One region of the Mesorhizobium sp. LNHC209A00 genome, then DNA from elsewhere that is predicted to be linked to it. Evidence: predicted binding sites of a transcription regulator. Region 1 holds the regulator's gene; each other region holds the start of a gene.

Region 1 (5,522 bases):
GATGATCGCCGTGTCGGCGTGGATATCGGAGCGCTCTCCGGTCGACGGAGTCGGGCTGATTTCGCAGCAATCCGTGCTGCTGGTCACCGTCGCGCTGGTTATCGCGACGATGGCGACGACCTGGCTGCGGCTCGCGGCGCTGCCATTCGCGCTCGCCGGCCTGTTGACTGTGTCGCACACGCGCGCGCCCGATGTGCTGATCTCGGAAGATGCGCGGCTGGTCGCGCTGCCGATCGGCAATGGCGAACTGGCCGTCAACCGGGAACGTCCGAACGAATTCGCAACCGACAACTGGAAGCGCGCTCTGATCTCCGAAACAATCGTCAAACCGGAAATGTTCGACAAGACAGACGGGCAATTCGACGTTGCCAGTCCCGCCGACCTGCCGCCGGGATCGCCCTTCTACTGCCGCGAAGGCCTGTGCCTTGCCAGGCACCCTTCCGGCGCGATCATTGCTTATGTCGAGGACCGCAAGACCACCTGGAAAGCCTGCGCTTTCGCTGACCTGATCATCGTGAACGACGCGACCGCCTATGACACCTGCCACAATCCGCTGGTTCTCGTCGTCACCAAACGGCAGCTCGCCCGCAAGGGAAGCGCTGCCGTCTTCTTCAATCCCCAGTCGGCCACGACCCGGGCCGGGATCGAATTCGCCGTCGACGGACCATACCGACCCTGGCACGAACAGCGAAAATTCTCACGCGAGGCGAGGGGGCTGCCGCCGTACAAAAAACCCGACAAGCCCGATGGAAAGCCGGCTCAGTAGCGCCTGATCAACCCGACCAGCTTGCCTTGTACCTTGACCCTGTCCGGCCCGAAAATGCGTGTTTCGTAGGCTGGATTGGCAGCCTCGAGCGCGATCGAAGCGCCTTTGCGGCGGAACCGCTTCAGCGTCGCTTCCTCCTCGTCGACCAGTGCCACGATAATTTCGCCCGGGCTTGCCGTGTCGGCATTGCGGATAATGACCGTGTCCCCATCGAAGATACCAGCCTCGATCATCGAGTCGCCCTTGACCTCCAGCGCATAATGCTCGCCGCCCATGATCATGTCCGGCGGCACCGAGATCGAATGCGTCTGATGCTGGATTGCATCGATCGGCACACCGGCGGCGATACGGCCCATGACCGGGATGGACACGGCTGAAACCGCATCGTCGTCGTTGCCGGCCGCGGGCAGGCGCGAAGGCGCAGCGGCCGGCCTGATCTGGCGTCCGAGACTGCCTTGGCCAAGGCTGCCTTGGATGACACTTGGCGAGAACTTCTTTGCCGCATTGAGGCCCGGCGCGATCGAGTCCGGCAGCCGAAGCACTTCCAGCGCGCGCGCCCGATTGGGTAGCCGGCGAATGAAGCCGCGCTCCTCCAGCGCCGTGATCAGGCGATGGATCCCCGACTTGGAGGCAAGATCGAGTGCTTCCTTCATCTCGTCGAAGGAAGGCGGTATCCCGCTTTCCTTGAGCCGTTCGTGGATGAACATCAACAGTTCATGTTGCTTGCGTGTCAGCATGGCGTCCCCCAAGACATTGAACGAAAGGTTGAACCAGAATCGAAAAAACAAACCCAGAACAAACACTATCTGTTCCAGTTGTGTTCTGCAACCGTTTAAAGTTTAATGAATTTGTTAAGGGGTCTGAAGTTTTTTGCCCCCAAGGGCGTCAGCAACTGGTCCTTTCCGCGATCGGCAGGCACATTGAAATCGTTTGGTTAATGGCCTGTGGCCTATCCGCCGATGGAGCTGGCATCAGCCATCTGGAAGGCTTCTTCCCAGGGGTACCGTATATTTCATGGATTCATTATTCGCGGAACGAAACGAAACCAAAATGCCAACCATTGGTAGCTCCGGGCGGCCATGGACCCGGGCGTTCGGCGCACTCCGGCCAGCGCGTTCGAATAGGCGTCGCGGAAGCGCTGAAGTTATCCCGACCCCTTCAAGCTGCCGGCGCGGGCGGCGTATCTGGTCGCGCCGCTGTCTTCGCTATGAACATAGACGTGCAGTGTGTAGCCGATATGCGCCGTCATCAACGCCTTGGCCCGTTCGACGTCACGATCGAGTGCCGCTTCCATGATCGCAGTATGGTGTTCGATCGCGATCGCTTCGCACAACGCCTCCATTGCCTGTTCATAGCCGTCCTTGAGGCCGGCCGCGGCCCGCAATGTCGGCGCCAGACCAAGAAAGCGATGATGCCGGCGCAACTGATCCGAGATTGTCGAGCGGAACCGCAACAGCCAGTCGCATGTGGCGGCGCTCAGCAGCGCCGCATGGAAAGCCTCGTGGTTCTCATCCCATCTGTCGACGGCCGTGTCGGAGGGATCGTCGACCGCCGTCTTGCAACGCGAGAGCCGGTAGTGGGCAGTGACTACGGCATCCTCCCACTCCCTGCCGCCTTTTTCCATCGATTCGAGGAACAGGGGTATCTCGACCACCATCCTGGCGCGTGCCAGATCCTCCAGCTCGGCCCGCGACACCGGAGCCACGGCAAAACCACGATTGCTGATGGCGGTGACCAAGCGTTCGGCCTCGAGCCGCGACAGGGCTTCGCGCAACGGTGTCCAACCGACGCCATATGTGCCGCGCAGCGCACTCAGTTTGAGCGGGGCGCCGGGCATGAGGCGCGTGGTCAGGATGTCGCGCCGCAACAGCTGATAGGCGGCTTCCGTTTTTGTGGAACTCGTCTCATCCCGCATCGTGATCAATCCGTCGTCTGGCTAAAAGTATATATGATACTGGGTTACTACAACAATTATATATAATGTTTGACACAGACCGGCGGACTGACCATGATCGCGGAGCAGCCGCGTTTCCAAGCGGCCCTGATCAAATCTGGGAGGAAATGATGTTAAAGTCGAAATCCGCTTGGTTGTCGGGTTTGGCCCTGGCAGGCGCATTGATGGTCAGCGCCGGCAGTGCCGCGGCCGATCAGATCCGTATCGGCATTGCCAATTTCGGCGAGCATCCGCAATTGAACGCCGCCATAGCCGGCTTCAAGAAGGCGCTGACGGATAACGGCTTCGTCGAGGGCAAGGACGTCGTCTACACGGAGAGCCACACCAATTTCGATGCGTCGCTGGTGCCGCAGATGATCGCCAAGCTGCAGGCCGAGCAGCCCAAGCTGATCTACACCATCACCACGCCGGTCTCGCAGATCGCCAAGAAAGCGCTCGCGGGTTCCGGCATTCCGATCGTTTTTGCCGCGGTCACCGATCCGGTGGCGGCCAAGCTGGTGCCATCATGGGACGCCGGAGACGAAGGCATGACCGGCGCCAGCGATCTGCAGGACGTCGCCGCGGTGATGGCCTTCACCAAGAAGCTGCTGCCGAACGCCAAGCGCTTCGGCGTGCCTTATAATCCCGGTGAGGCCAATGACGTTGCCTTGGTCGAAAAGATCAAGGCGGCGGCACCGGCCGCCGGTTTCGAGGTGGTCGAGGTCGGCATCGACAACGTAAATGACATCCAGCAGCGTATCGCTTCGTTCGCCGGCAAGGCCGACGTGATCTACGGCCCGGCCTCGAACTTGATTCAGCCGGCGATCGCCGCTGTCTCAGCGGCCGCCCGCCAGGCCGGTATCCCGGTCGTCAACTCCGATGACAGCGCGGTCCGCAACGGCACCGTGCCGGCGAGCTTCGCGGTCAATTACACCCAGGTCGGCATCAACGCCGGCAACATCGCCGCCGAGATCCTCAAGGGCAAGGATCCCAAGACGATCGCGCCGTCGCGCCCGGCCTACAAGGACCACATGGCAACGATCTCGCGCAAGGCGATGGCCGCGTTCGGCGTCGAGATACCGGCTTCAATGGCCGATTGCGGCTGCATCGTCGACTAACATCGGAACTGCTGGGATGATGGCGTCGGCGCCGTCATCCCGAGGTCACGGAGGAACGATGCTCGACATACGATCCGCGCGCAAAGTGTTCTACAAAGGCCAGGCCGACGAGAAGGTCGCGCTGGACGGTCTCAGCCTGTCCTTGGCCACGGGAGAGTTCGGGGTCGTCATCGGCTCAAACGGGGCCGGCAAGAGCAGCATGCTCAACGCCATTTCTGGTGCTCTTGTGCTGGATTCCGGCAAGATCCTGATCAATGGCGCGGATGTGACAGGGATGCCGGTGCACAAGCGTGCCGAAAGATTGGCGCGCGTCTTCCAGGATCCGATGCGCGGCACCGCCGCCAGCATGACCGTGGCGGAGAACATGCTGCTGGCCGACCTGCGCAGTCAAAAACGCACGCTGCGGCAGGGGCTGAACGCCACACGGCTGGCGTCCTACAAGGAGCGCCTGTCGATATTGGGCCTCGGCCTTGAAAACCGTCTCGATACCCGTGTCGACCTGCTCTCGGGCGGGCAGCGGCAGTCGCTGTCGCTGATCATGGCTGTCGGAGGATCGCCGGATCTGCTGCTGCTCGACGAGCATACGGCAGCGCTCGATCCGCGCACGGCCGAGATCGTCATGCGCGCGACGGTGCGCGCCGTCAATGCGCTGAAGCTGACCACCCTGATGGTGACCCACAACATGCAACACGCCGTCGACCATGGCAGCCGGGTGATCATGCTCGATGCCGGCCGGGTGCTCCTGGAAGTCACAGGGCAGGAGAAGGCGAGGGTCACGGTTGTCGATCTGATCCGCCATTTTTCCGTCAAGACCGATCGCATGTTGCTGGCGAGTTGATCATCATGGGTTTTGTTGGGGACGTTCTCGCCAGCTTCGTCGCGATCATGCCGGTCACCCTGGCGCAAAGCCTGATCCTGGCCTTTGTCGTGCTCGGGATCATGATCCCGTTTCGCATGCTGAATTTTCCCGATCTCACCAGCGAAGGCGCTTTTCCGCTGGGCGGCTGCGTCTGCGGCGTTCTCCTTGCCGCCGGCGCATCGCCGCTGATGGGCATCGCCGCCGCCCTCGTCGCCGGCTTCGCGGCGGGCTGCTGCACCGCCTTCATCCATCTGCGCTTCCGCATCCACACGCTGCTTGCGGGCATCCTGATGATGACGATGCTCTACAGCATCAACCTTCGCATCATGGGCAAGTCCAACCTGTCGGTCTTCGGTTCGCCCTCGGTGTTCGACTGGGTGCCGTTCGCGCGGCCGGGTTTCCCCGCCAGCAAGATCGTCGTCGCGGGTCTCCTCGCGCTTGTCGCCTTCATGCTGCTCTACATGTTCTTCAGGACCGAGAAGGGGACTGCCGTCCGCGCCGTGGGCGCCAATCCTGACATGGCCGAGGCGCAAGGCATCAATGTCTGGGCCGCGACCATAGGCGGTGTCGGGCTGGCCAGCGCTTTTTCGGCGTCAAGCGGTGCGTTGATGGTGCAGTCGCAAGGGTTCGCCGATGTCAATATGGGCCTGGGAATTCTCATTAATGGCCTTGCCGCGCTGATGATCGGCGAAGCCGTCGTCGGCAAGCAAACGGTCTGGCGGCAACTGCTGGCGCCCTTCGCCGGCGCGATCATCTACTACCAGCTGGTGTCGTTCTGCCTTGCGGCCGGCATGCCGCCGCCTGACCTGAAGCTTGCGACGGGCCTGTTCGTGCTGGCCATGCTTG
Region 2 (5,522 bases), on a different contig from region 1:
ATAGTCGCGTGTCGATGCCGCCGCATCGCCCGGCGCCTCGCGCCACCATTCGGCGGCGATGCGCTCCGGACCTTCGGCGCGCGTCACACGATAAAGCGCGCGGCGCCAGCGGAAATGCAGCGGCGGTCCCTCCGGCATTTCGGTGGTCGGCACCTCGATGGGCTCGGGCGAACGGAACAGCCGGATCGGTCGTTCCGGCGGGAAGATGGTCATCGGCGCCTGCATCCTGTCCGGCTTCTTGGGTGGCGTGGTCCGGCGCGGGGCTTCGGTGAAGGGAATGATGGCGACGGCGCGTTCCGGCAGATGGCTTTCCACGGGAACCTGCTGCAGAACCGCGCCCTCACCGAGGCGGGCGCGGATACGGTCGGCGAACAAGGCGATGTCGGCGCCGTCATCGGCCGCTTCGCCGGTCAGATCGGCCTGCTGCATGTCGAAAGCGGCGACGGCCAGCACCGAGAGGCGCACCAGGTCGAAGCCATATCCGGCATCGATATGCTGCTCGAGTGCCGCCAGCCTTTCATGGAACAATTTCCGGACCAGCAAGGGTTCGCGCATCGGCCGCGAGGTGCCGAGCGCGATGCGGCTGACGGCGCCGTCGACGCGAAAAAGCAGCAGTGCCAGGCTCCTTGCGCCTTCGCCGCGGCGTTCGAGGTCGGTCTTCAAGGTCGTCGCCAGCATGCCCACCAGCCGTTCTATTTCCTCCGTCAGCGTGACGGGCTCGGCGAGATGACGTTCGACCGAAAGCGGCGCGACGGGAAGACGCGGTGAGATCGCCTCGTCGAGACGGCCAAGCGCCTGGTCGAGGCGCTGGAGCAGCAGGGCGCCGAACCGGCGGGCGAGCGGCGCGCGCGGCGCCGCCATGACGGCGCCCGCCGTGCGCAGCCCCACACTTTCCAGGCTGGTACGGGTTTCCGGCGCTATGCGAACGGCGGCCAGCGGCAAGGGGGCAAGCAAGGCTTCCTCCTCGCCTGATGGAACGATGCGGTCGCCGCAAAACCGGGCCGCCGCCCAGGCCGCTCCGGGCGTGCCGGCAAGCCCGCCGCGGACGTCGAAACCCTGCTGGAAGAAGCGCGACAGGATTTCGTCCAGCATGGCGCGTTCGCCGCCGAACAGATGGGTGCAGCCGGTGACGTCGAGGAACAGGCCGTCGATGCCGTCCAGCGCCACCAGCGGCGTGTAGCGGTCGCACCAGTCGGCGAGGCCCTCGAGCAGGCGCCGGTCGGCCTCCGGATCGGCTTCGACGATGTCGATCGACGGATGCATGGCGCGCGCATCGGCAATCCCCATGTCGCGCTTCAGGTGCAGCGCCTCAGCCCGCGCGTCGAGGGCCGAGATGCGCTGCGCGTTGCCCTGGCGATGGCTGATCACGAGCGGTGGGTGAGATAGCTGCGGATGATCCGACGGCCGGGAACGCCAGGATTTCCCCAGACGCTGCCGCAGGATCCTTTCTGTCGCGAGATAGGGAAACCATAGGGACAGGATTCTCTGCCCATTCGTTGCTCGCCCTGCGCCTTTCCTCGCCCCTTCTTTCATCGAATTTGCGTTCATCGGGGTTCCACTCCAGTGTGAATTGTCCAGGCAGGGCCGTGCGGCTCTTGCCGATGCTGATGGTGAAGGCCGGGTGGCCGATCGAGCCGGCGAGCGGCCCGGCGACTGTTTCGCGCGGCACGGCCGGCGCCGACGCGACAATCAGACGAACAGGCGCCGCCGTCGGTTCGGGCTCGGCCGCTTGCCGCAGCAGGAACACCGGCCGGCCGGCACCTTGCGCCCGCGCATGCAGGCGGCGTGTCGCGGTCAGGTCCAGCCGCTGCGGATTGCCGCGGATCTCTAGGATGACGGCGGCAAGCGCGGTCATCCGGGCCGCCTCCTCGGCGATCCACAGCGCATCGACAAGCCGGGGCGCCTCGGAAAACAGCAATTGCCCGGGCTCGATGCCGAACGAGGCATGCAGCCCCCTGGCATAGGGAAAGCCGGCCTCGTGGAAAATTTCCGATGTCCCGATCCACAGGATGGGCAGCCCCTGCGCCTGGTTGAGGATCAGGCTGACGATCGACAGGGCGAAACCGGCGACGGCTCCTGCATCGCGGGTTTCCAGGCCATGGATTTCGGTCAGGGCGGCTTTCGGCAGGCCGCCGCTGAGCGCGGCATCGAGCCGCTCGATGCCAATGGGCAGGAAAGCATCCGGCAAGGCCGCGGCAAGGCCGCGCCGGACGATCGTCAGATCGCTGCCGGCGTCAGCATCAAGGGGCGCGCCAGCCGGTGCCTGCAGGCGCTCGGGCAGTGTTCCCTCGATCTTCGCGATCTGGCGGCGCAGGGCAAAAACAGTCTCCCGCGCCACGGCGGTCATCGCCATGACGGTCAGCTTTCACTCACAATTGTTCCTGTTATGTTCCTATAGATTCCAGAGGGGATCGGAAGAGTCAAGCAGAGTCATCAAGGAATTTATTCCTCTTCCTGCGCGACACCGGCGTACAGGCGTCATTTGCCTCGACCAGCGCGAACGCCTATATCCGGGATCAAAGGACAAAGCATGGCCCGCATCTACAAGACCCGCACCTGGCATGGTGAACTTGCGCCCTCGATGGAGGAATTGGAGTTCCTGGCCCTGGAGGCCTATGCCCACCTGCCGGAGGATTTTCGCAAGCTGACCGGCGAGATCGTCATCCAGATCGCTGAGTTCCCGACCGACGAGATCATGGACGACCTGTCGCTGGAAACGCCGTTCGACCTGCTCGGCCTGTTCGAGGGGCGCGGCATCGCCGAACGCTGGAACCCACAAACAGGCGAAGGCCCGAACCGCATCACGCTCTACCGCCGCGCCATGCTCGACTACTGGGCCGAAAACGAGGAAACGCTGGGCGACATCGTCACCCACGTGCTGATCCACGAGATCGGCCACCATTTCGGCCTGTCGGACGATGATATGGAGAAGATCGAAGAGGCGGCGGAGTAGCTCTCGGCGTTTTCCCCTACCAGTCGCTGAGCTTCGTATCCGGTCCGTATTCCTGGCCATCGACATCCTTCACCACGGCCTGGCCGCAGCGCATGGTCTTGGTCTTCTTGTCGTAGGCGTAGGTCGGCGAGCCGAACAGGTGCCAGCCCTTGTTCAGCGCCGCCGTCACCTTATGGCAGAAGCTGGCGTCGTCCGGGGCGGTGAGAAAGCGGTAGAGTTTCATCGTCCAATTCCTGTCGTGTATCCCAAATCGGCGAATATCATGCGCCGATGGCGGCCGCTTTCGCCAGAAGTTTTTCGGCCTGCGCCAAGTGCAACCGCTCGACCATCCTGCCATTCAGCGCGATGACGCCCTTGCCGCTGTTTTGAGCAAGCGCGAAGGCATCCTTCACCGCGCGCGCCTCGGCCAGCGCCTGCGCCGACGGGGCGAAGGCACGGTTGGCGGCCTCAATCTGCGATGGATGGATCAGCGTCTTGCCGTCAAAGCCCATGGCGGCGGCCTGCGTGCACTCACGCGCGAACGCGTCCGGGTCGCGAAAATCGTTGAACACGCCATCGAGCATGTCGATCCCGCCGGCGCGTGCCGCCAGCAGCATCTGCATCAGCCATGGCAGAAGATAGGCGCGATCCGGCGTCGCCAGCACGCCGGTATCCTTGATCAGGTCATTTGTTCCGGCGATGAAACAATCCAGGCGCGAGGCGGGGTCGCGGCCGAGTTCGGCAATGGCGCCGATGTTGAGCATGGCCTTGGGTGTCTCGATCATCGCCCATAGTTTCACGCTGTCCGGGGCAAAATTATCGTCCAGCACATCGCCAACTTCGAGCACGTCACGCGGCGTGTCGACCTTTGGCAGCAGGATGCCGTCCGGCTCCGCCTTGGCCACGGCCGCAAGATCGTCAGTGCCCCATTCGCTGGACAGCGCATTGACGCGCACCACCATCTCGCAGCGCCGGCCATTGGCATCAGGGCGGTTGGCGAAAATGCCGGTCAGTTTTTCGCGCGCGGCGATCTTGTCGGCGGGGGCGACGGCGTCCTCGAGGTCGATGATGACCGCGTCGCAGGCAAGCTGCGCGATCTTGGCCAGCGCCTTGTCGTTGGAGGCCGGGACATAGAGCACGGAGCGGCGCGGGCGGTAGGTTTCAGTCATGCCAGATCTATGCCGTGTGTGGTCGGGCGAGGCAAGCCGATAGCCCTGCACGAAAACTGCACGCGCCTGCGGAAAACCTCCTCCGATCCGCCGCATCGCTTTCCTGCATGCCTGCGAGACAGTCGGCATGCACAAGCGAGCAAAACCCCGTCTACCTTACCGGCTGCGCAGCGAAGGCTGGTGGCTGGTCGACCCGCAACGCGCCAACCCCGCTGCAATTCCCCGGTTTGTCCGCAAGAGTCCGCCGCCATGGCGATGGGACGCCATCAGGAAAATCAGGCCGTGACCTCCTTCTTCCGCGCCGCGCCAAGCTATTGCAGCCGCTTGGGCGTCGCCGTGCTGCTGGTCGCGCTCGCCGATTTCCTGTTCTACGGCCAGCCCGCCGGGATCACGGTTCTGCTGTTCGCCATCCTGATTGCCGCCGCTGTGGTTGCCGTGCATCCCGCCGCCTTCAGCGACGGCAAGGTATGGCTCAAGTCGGCCGCCTTGCTTGTCGCGCTGTTGCCGCTCGCCGAGACTGTCAGTCCCTTGTCCGTCTCGATCGCCCTTGCCGCGCTGGTGGCGTTCGCGCTTTCGCTGAGCGGCCGGCTGCGACACCGCACGGCGCGCGTTGCAGGCCAGATCGTGCTGTTCGCACTGGCGGCGCCGGTCCGGTTCCTCAGCGATTTTCTCAAGTGGCGAAGAGTGGCGCGGCGGTTCGGCGGGCATCGCATAAGGCTGGCGGCGATCGCGGTCTGGGTGATGCCGCTGACGCTGGGCGCGGTCTTCGTCGCCCTTTTCGGCGCCGCCAATCCGGTCATCGAATACTGGCTGTCGCTGATCGATCTGATGAAGCTGCTCGACCTCGTCCAGTTGACGCGGATTGCCTTCTGGCTGTTCGTGCTTGCCGGCGTCTGGGCCTTTCTACGGCCGCGCCTGCCGCGCTTTCAGCGCCGCATCGCCAGGCCAAATCACCCTGCTGCCGATGCCCAGCCAGCGGCGGACAGGCACGCCGTCGAGGACATCGTCTTCGGCAAGGCCGCCATCCTGCGCGCGTTGATCGTCTTCAACGTTTTGTTTTCGCTGCAGAGCGGGCTCGACGCCACCTATCTGTGGGGCGGGGTCGCGCTTCCCGATGGTTTGAGCTACGCCGCCTACGCGCATCGCGGCGCCTATCCCTTGATCGTCACCGCGCTGCTAGCCGCCGGTTTTGTCCTTGCGGCGTTGAGGCCCGGCAGCGAGACATCGGCCGACCCGCTCATCCGCCGGCTGGTCTATGCCTGGGTGGCGCAGAACATCATGCTGGTCGTCTCATCGATCCTGCGGCTCGATCTCTATGTCGGCATCTATGCGCTGACCTACTGGCGCGTCGCGGCTTTCGTCTGGATGGGACTGGTGGCGGCCGGCCTTGCGCTGATCATCGCCCGTATCGCGCTCGGAAA
Region 3 (5,522 bases), on a different contig from region 1:
TTGCAGCGATGTCGACGATCTGCAAACTGACCCGCCACCCGAGGGGCGTGCGTGAAGAAGACCTATTGAAAGCCGGGTGCCGGTGACGACCACCGCGCCACCTGGTTCGGGACGTCGATCCGGAAAGCGTGAGCGACGGGGGGACTACTCACTCAAAGCTCCTTTTCCGCCAGTTCCCTGAGTGCGTCGGGCACCGAGCGGGCCGCTTCCAGGGCGCCACCGTACCGTAGCCGACCGCCTGTTTGCCGAAACGCTGACGGATCTTGTCGATAAGGCGGCCGAGGAGGCCTGGCCGGCGATCCGCCTCCCGGTTGGCCGCCTGTTTTTCCAGGTACCCTGCCAGCGCCAGGTCGTGGCGCTGCGGCGTGACCCGGTCCCGAGACCGCGATGTCAGCCAGGGATCGCCGTAGAACAGCGGCGGCCAGTCTGTTGGGTGCGGGAGCAGCATCGTATTCTCCATGACAGTTGTCAGCAGCACCGTGCGTCACAGCCGTCGGACTCGCGTTGGTGTCAGCGTGACGAAATCGTGAAAAGCGTCGCGAGACGCAGAATGCCGGTTGAATTGGGAACGGCACCGGTAAAGGATTGCCGCTGAAGCTGTGGTGGATCCGATGGCGCGCCTCTCACTGTTGGGTGGGTTCGATTTCGCTGGCGGTGCCGTGGCCCCGTCCTTCACCCGCAAGGCGCGCGCCATGGTCGCCTATCTTGCGATCCATTCGGGGCATTCCCTCTCGCGCGAAAAGCTTGCCGCCCTGCTGTGGGGCGACACCGGCGAGCCGCAGGCACGTATGAACCTTCGGCAGGCCCTTTCTGTCGTGAGGAAGGCTATGCCCTCGGCCAATGGCGGGCGCTTCCTGATCGATGGCGACAGCATCATGCTGGAGCTGGATGATCTCGATTTCGACGTCGCCCGGTTCGAGGTGCTGGCCGCCGAGGCGGCACCCGAGCAGCTTGAGCAGGCCATCAGCCTCTATCGAGGCGATCTCCTCGATGGCTTCAGCCTGAAGGAAGAACCCTTCGAGGACTGGCTGCGGGTCGAACGCGCACGGCTGCGGGCCACGGCCGTCTTGGTGCTGGAAAAGCTCGTCGCGCATTACTTCGCACAGAACAATCTGGCGTCCTGCGTGCTGGCGGCGACACGCTTGCTAGCCTGGGAGCCGCTGCGTGAAGATATCCACCGTGCCTTGATGCGGGCCTGTGCAGCCCAAGGTCGCGTCAATTTGGCGCTGAAACAATATGAGCTCTGCCGCGATGCCTTGCAGCGCCAGCTACATGTTCAGCCGGAACCGGAAACGAGGCAGCTCTATGAACAGCTTCGCGCCCGCCGCACGGCGTCGGCTGCTCCAGAACCCGCCGGGCCGGTTGCGCCCGGCGCACGGCCTACGTCGCCGCCGACCCACTATGTCAAATCGGCCGGCAGCAACATCGCGTATCAGGTAACGGGCAACGGCCCAGTGGACCTCATCTATGTGCCAGGCTGGGTTTCCAATCTGGACCTTGCCTGGGCATCGCCCAGGCTGGCGCATGTCCTGCACCGTCTTGGCTCCTTTTGCCGGCTGATCCGCATGGACAAGCGCGGCACCGGACTGTCGGATCGCAATGTCGGCCTGCCGACGCTCGAAGAGCGTATGGAAGACGTGCGCGCCGTCCTGGACGCGGTCGGTTCGAACCGTGCCGTCCTGTTCGGCAGCTCCGAGGGCGGCAGCATGTGCATGCTGTTTGCCGCGACCTATCCCGAACGCACGGCGGCCCTCGTCTTGAACGGGACCTATGCCCGAGGTGTATGGGCGCCGGACTACCCCTGGGCGAAAACCAAGGCGCAGGTGGAAAGAGAACTCATATCCATCGAGCGCGAATGGGGAGAGCCGGCCGACCTCAGCAATGCCGCGCCCAGCCTGATGAACGATGCATTCGAGCGCGAATGGTTCGCGGCCTTCCTGCGCAATTCAGCTTCGCCCGCCGATGCGATCTCGCTGTGGTGCTGGAGCGTCGAGATCGACGTTCGGGAGATACTGGGAGCCATCCACGTTCCAACGCTGATCGTTCAGAGAACGGGCGATCGCTGGGTCAAGGCCGAGGAGGGACGCTACCTGGCGAAACACATCCCGGGCGCGAGCTACATCGAGCTCGCGGGCAACGACCATGTCATCTGGGGTGAGGGCTCGGATCGCCTGATCGATGAGATCCAGTCCTTCGTCAGCGGCACCTTGCCGGCGGCACCCGGCGAGCGTGTGCTGGTCACCATTCTCTGCGTGGACATCACCTCGCCATCTGCCTCCGCCGATGGCCGGGATTTGAGGCGGAGATATGTGGACGCGATCTGCGATCAAGTGCAGCTGGCGCAGGGCAGGGAGATCCGGCGCGACGCGAATGGCCTCCTCGCTGCCTTCCAGCGTCCGACGCGGGCGATCCAATGCGCCATGGCGATCCGCGACAGTTTGAAGCCTTCTGGCCTCGCCGTCCGTGCCGCGGTGCATATTGGCGAGTGCGAAAGGGAAAACGGTGATTTAACCGGCACCGCCATCGACCAAGCAGTGCTGATGCTCGGCCAAGCCTCGCCAGGCGAGATCATTACGTCGCGCACAATCCGCGACCTCGTGCCGGGCTCCAGCCTTGTGTTTACAGAGCGCGGCGGGACCGAAACAGGCGCCGTGCCGGGAGGCGGGCAACTCTATGGGGTCGGTGCAGCGTCGGCCTGACAGCGGCGAAGCGCGGAATGGTGTCGGTTGACGCGCCGCCGGGGACAGTCCCTTTTTCCGGTCAAAGCTCCTTTTCCGCCAGTTCCCTGAATGCGTCGGGCACCGAGCGGGCCGCTTCCAGGGCCACCGTACCGTAGCCGACCGCCTGTTTGCCGAAACGCTGGCGGATCTTGTCGATGGCGCGGTCGGCGCCGAAGCGCGCGAGGCCTTTTTGGCTGCCCGGGCGGCGCTTCTCGTCGGCGAGGCCGAGTGGCAGGTCGAGCTGCAGTTCAGCGCTCTCCTCCAGGTGCGAGACCGAGATCGCCAGCAGAGAGATCGTTTTCTCCCGGGGATGCTCGGCGAGCACGCCGCGCACCAAATCCCCAGCGATCTCGGCCAGCATGGCGGTCGCCGAGATCGGCTGTTCCAGCGTGATCGAGCGCGTGACGGCGCTGAGATCGGCAAAGCGCACGCGCACCGTTACCGTGCGGCCGGGGCGGTTCTTGGCGCGCAACCGGCTGGCGACGCGGTCGGCCAGATGCAGCAGTGTCGGCACGATCACCCGGGCCACGGCCGGCTTTTGCCCGAGGGCCGATTGCGCGCCGGCCGAGTGCGCCCGGCGCTTCGTCTCCAGCTTGCGCGGATCGCGGTTCCACGACAGCGCCGCGAGCTTTTCTCCGGCGGCGGGGCCAAGCAGCCGGGCCAGGGCGCCGCTGTGGGTCCGGGCCAACTCGCCGATGGTCTCGACGCCGATCTCGGCCAAGCGCGCCCTGGTGGCCGGGCCGACGCCCCACATCAGCGAGACCGGCAAATCATGCATAAAGGCAAGCTCGGTGCCGGGCTCGACCACCACCAGCCCGTCGGGCTTGGCGACTTGCGAGGCGATCTTGGCCAGATGCTTGGTGCGCGCCACGCCGATCGAGATCGGCAGGCCGAGTTCGGCCCGCACACGGCCGCGGATCGTGGTCGCGATTTCCCGCGGGGAGCCGAACAGATGCGTGCAGCCGGCGACATCGGCGAAGGCCTCGTCGATGGAGATGCGTTCGACCACCGGCGTGAAATCGTCGAGCACCTTGATCGCCGCGTCGCCCAGCCGCTGGTAGTGGCTGAAATTTCCGCCGACGAAGATCAATTGCGGGCAAAGCTCGCGCGCCTTGCGCCCCGGCATGCCGCCGCGGACGCCAAAGGCGCGCGCTTCGTAAGAGGCGGCGAGCACCACGCCGCCGCCGACCGCGATCGGCTTGCCGCGCAGCGTCGGATCGAGCAGTTGCTCGACCGAGGCATAGAAGGCGTCGAGATCGGCATGCAGGATGGTGGCCGTCGTTTCCATCCTGTTCCGCTCATCCGCGATTGCTGATAGATAGGAACATATAGTGAACAAATAGAGATCATTGTCAATTGATCTTTGGCGCATCGGTGCTCTTTAGGAGTAACCGAGGCGCGCAAAGCTCCTGCTTCTCCACAGGAAAGAAGGGAGGCAGCGCACTTCCTAGACAACATGCTCCGCCCGCAGTGCCGCCTTCATCCGTTCCAGCGCCGGCTCGCCGCCGGCCGACAGTTCGTCGGCGATACGGGCGAGCTTGTCGTCGGACTTGCGGTGCTTGCCGCCCCAGGCGCCAAGCGTCGCCAGCACCGGCAGGAGATCGATGCCGGCTTCGGTCAGCCGATAGATCGCCTTCAGCCCGTGGCTGGGGTCGTCGCTGCGGGTGAGGATGCCTTCGTCTTGCAGCGTCTGCAGCCGCTCGGCCAATGTGCGCGAGGAGATGCCTTCATCGGATTGCAGGAACTCGCGAAAATGCTTTTTGCCGGCGAAGACCAGGTCGCGGATGATGAGCAACGTCCAGCGATCGCCGAGCAGTTCCAGCGACAGGTTGATGGGGCAGCCGGATCTTTCACGCGTTGACATCTCTATGGTTCCATTTTTAAATCACTTTACTATTGACATCATTCTTTCCATCAGTCAAATGCTTCCAAAAGTAAATCGTTAGATCGCAACTTGGCCAGCAGGAGGACGTCATGAGCCAGGCCATCGGGAAAATCGGCACACCAAGAACCGTCGTGGTCGTCGGGGCTACCAACGAGGTTGGCAAGGCGGTCGCCCAGGTCCTGACCGGGCGGGGGCATATTGTGCGCGGCGTGGCGCGCAGCCTGGGTGTGGCGCTTGACGATAGCGACGCGCTCGCCTCCGCCTGTTCCGGTGCCCACAGCGCCTATGTGATGATTCCGTTCGACATCACGGCGCCGGATCTTCATCGCTTCGAGGATGAAGTGGGCGCGCGGCTGGCGGCGGCGATCGCGAATTCAGGCGTGCGCCGCGTCGTGCTGCTCAGCGGCCTCAACGCCCATCTGAGGATGGGAACTTCGCTCGGCGCCGCCTTGATGGAGGAACGGCTGGCGGCGCTCGGCCTCCACGAACTGGTGTTTTTGCGCGCCTCATTCTTCATGGAGAACTTCGCCAAGGGCATGGGCTTTGTCCAGCAGGCCGCTTCCGGCATCTTCATGACGCCGTTCCGGGGCGATCCGCTGATGGCATTGATTGCTGCCAGCGATGTCGGCCAGCGCGCCGCCGCCCTGCTGGACGCCACGCGTTTTCCAAGCGAGCGGATCATCGAATTGCATGGCGGCGGCTACTATGCCTTGGAGCAGGCCACCGCGATCCTTGGCAGCGCGATGGGGAGGCAGGTCGCTTACAAGGCGGCCCCATTCACTGAGGCGCGCGCCGGGATGATCGCCAGCGGCCTGTCACCGAGCTTTGCCGATGCGCTCGGCGAAACGGCGGCGAGTTTCAACAAGGGTGAACGCTGGGCGCTTGAGGCACCGTCAATCCGCAACGCCACGCCGACC

What was found. The regulator LexA, encoded in region 1, represses DNA repair genes until DNA is damaged. The targets are predictions, from matches to a motif close to TGTTCNNNNTGTGTTCNG.
Region 2: X739_RS158350 (metallopeptidase family protein) is a predicted target of LexA. The motif match lies at 2,377-2,394, and genes of this name have one in related genera.
Region 3: dinB (DNA polymerase IV) is a predicted target of LexA. The motif match lies at 4,041-4,058, and genes of this name have one in related genera.

Annotation. Positions count from the first base shown of each region.
Region 1 covers NZ_AYWT01000008.1:111,319-116,840, reverse strand. Annotated here, with positions in the region: partial or broken gene X739_RS01000000166345 (ComEC/Rec2 family competence protein) at 1-766, shown strand, start outside; gene lexA (transcriptional repressor LexA) at 760-1,503, opposite strand; gene X739_RS146015 (GntR family transcriptional regulator) at 1,911-2,681, opposite strand; gene X739_RS146020 (ABC transporter substrate-binding protein) at 2,831-3,817, shown strand; gene X739_RS146025 (ABC transporter ATP-binding protein) at 3,876-4,655, shown strand; gene X739_RS146030 (ABC transporter permease) at 4,661-5,522, shown strand, end outside.
Region 2 covers NZ_AYWT01000002.1:867,829-873,350, reverse strand. Annotated here, with positions in the region: gene X739_RS158340 (DUF6504 family protein) at 1-1,368, opposite strand, end outside; gene X739_RS1000000170300 (RecA protein) at 1,310-2,353, opposite strand; gene X739_RS158350 (metallopeptidase family protein) at 2,531-2,953, shown strand; gene X739_RS158355 (DUF1737 domain-containing protein) at 2,970-3,176, opposite strand; gene X739_RS158360 (CoA ester lyase) at 3,214-4,101, opposite strand; gene X739_RS158365 (DUF4173 domain-containing protein) at 4,384-5,522, shown strand, end outside.
Region 3 covers NZ_AYWT01000016.1:19,952-25,473, forward strand. Annotated here, with positions in the region: gene X739_RS141220 (hypothetical protein) at 149-448, opposite strand; gene X739_RS1000000168495 (alpha/beta fold hydrolase) at 612-2,699, shown strand; gene dinB (DNA polymerase IV) at 2,761-4,008, opposite strand; gene X739_RS141210 (helix-turn-helix domain-containing protein) at 4,168-4,584, opposite strand; gene X739_RS141205 (NmrA family NAD(P)-binding protein) at 4,695-5,522, shown strand, end outside.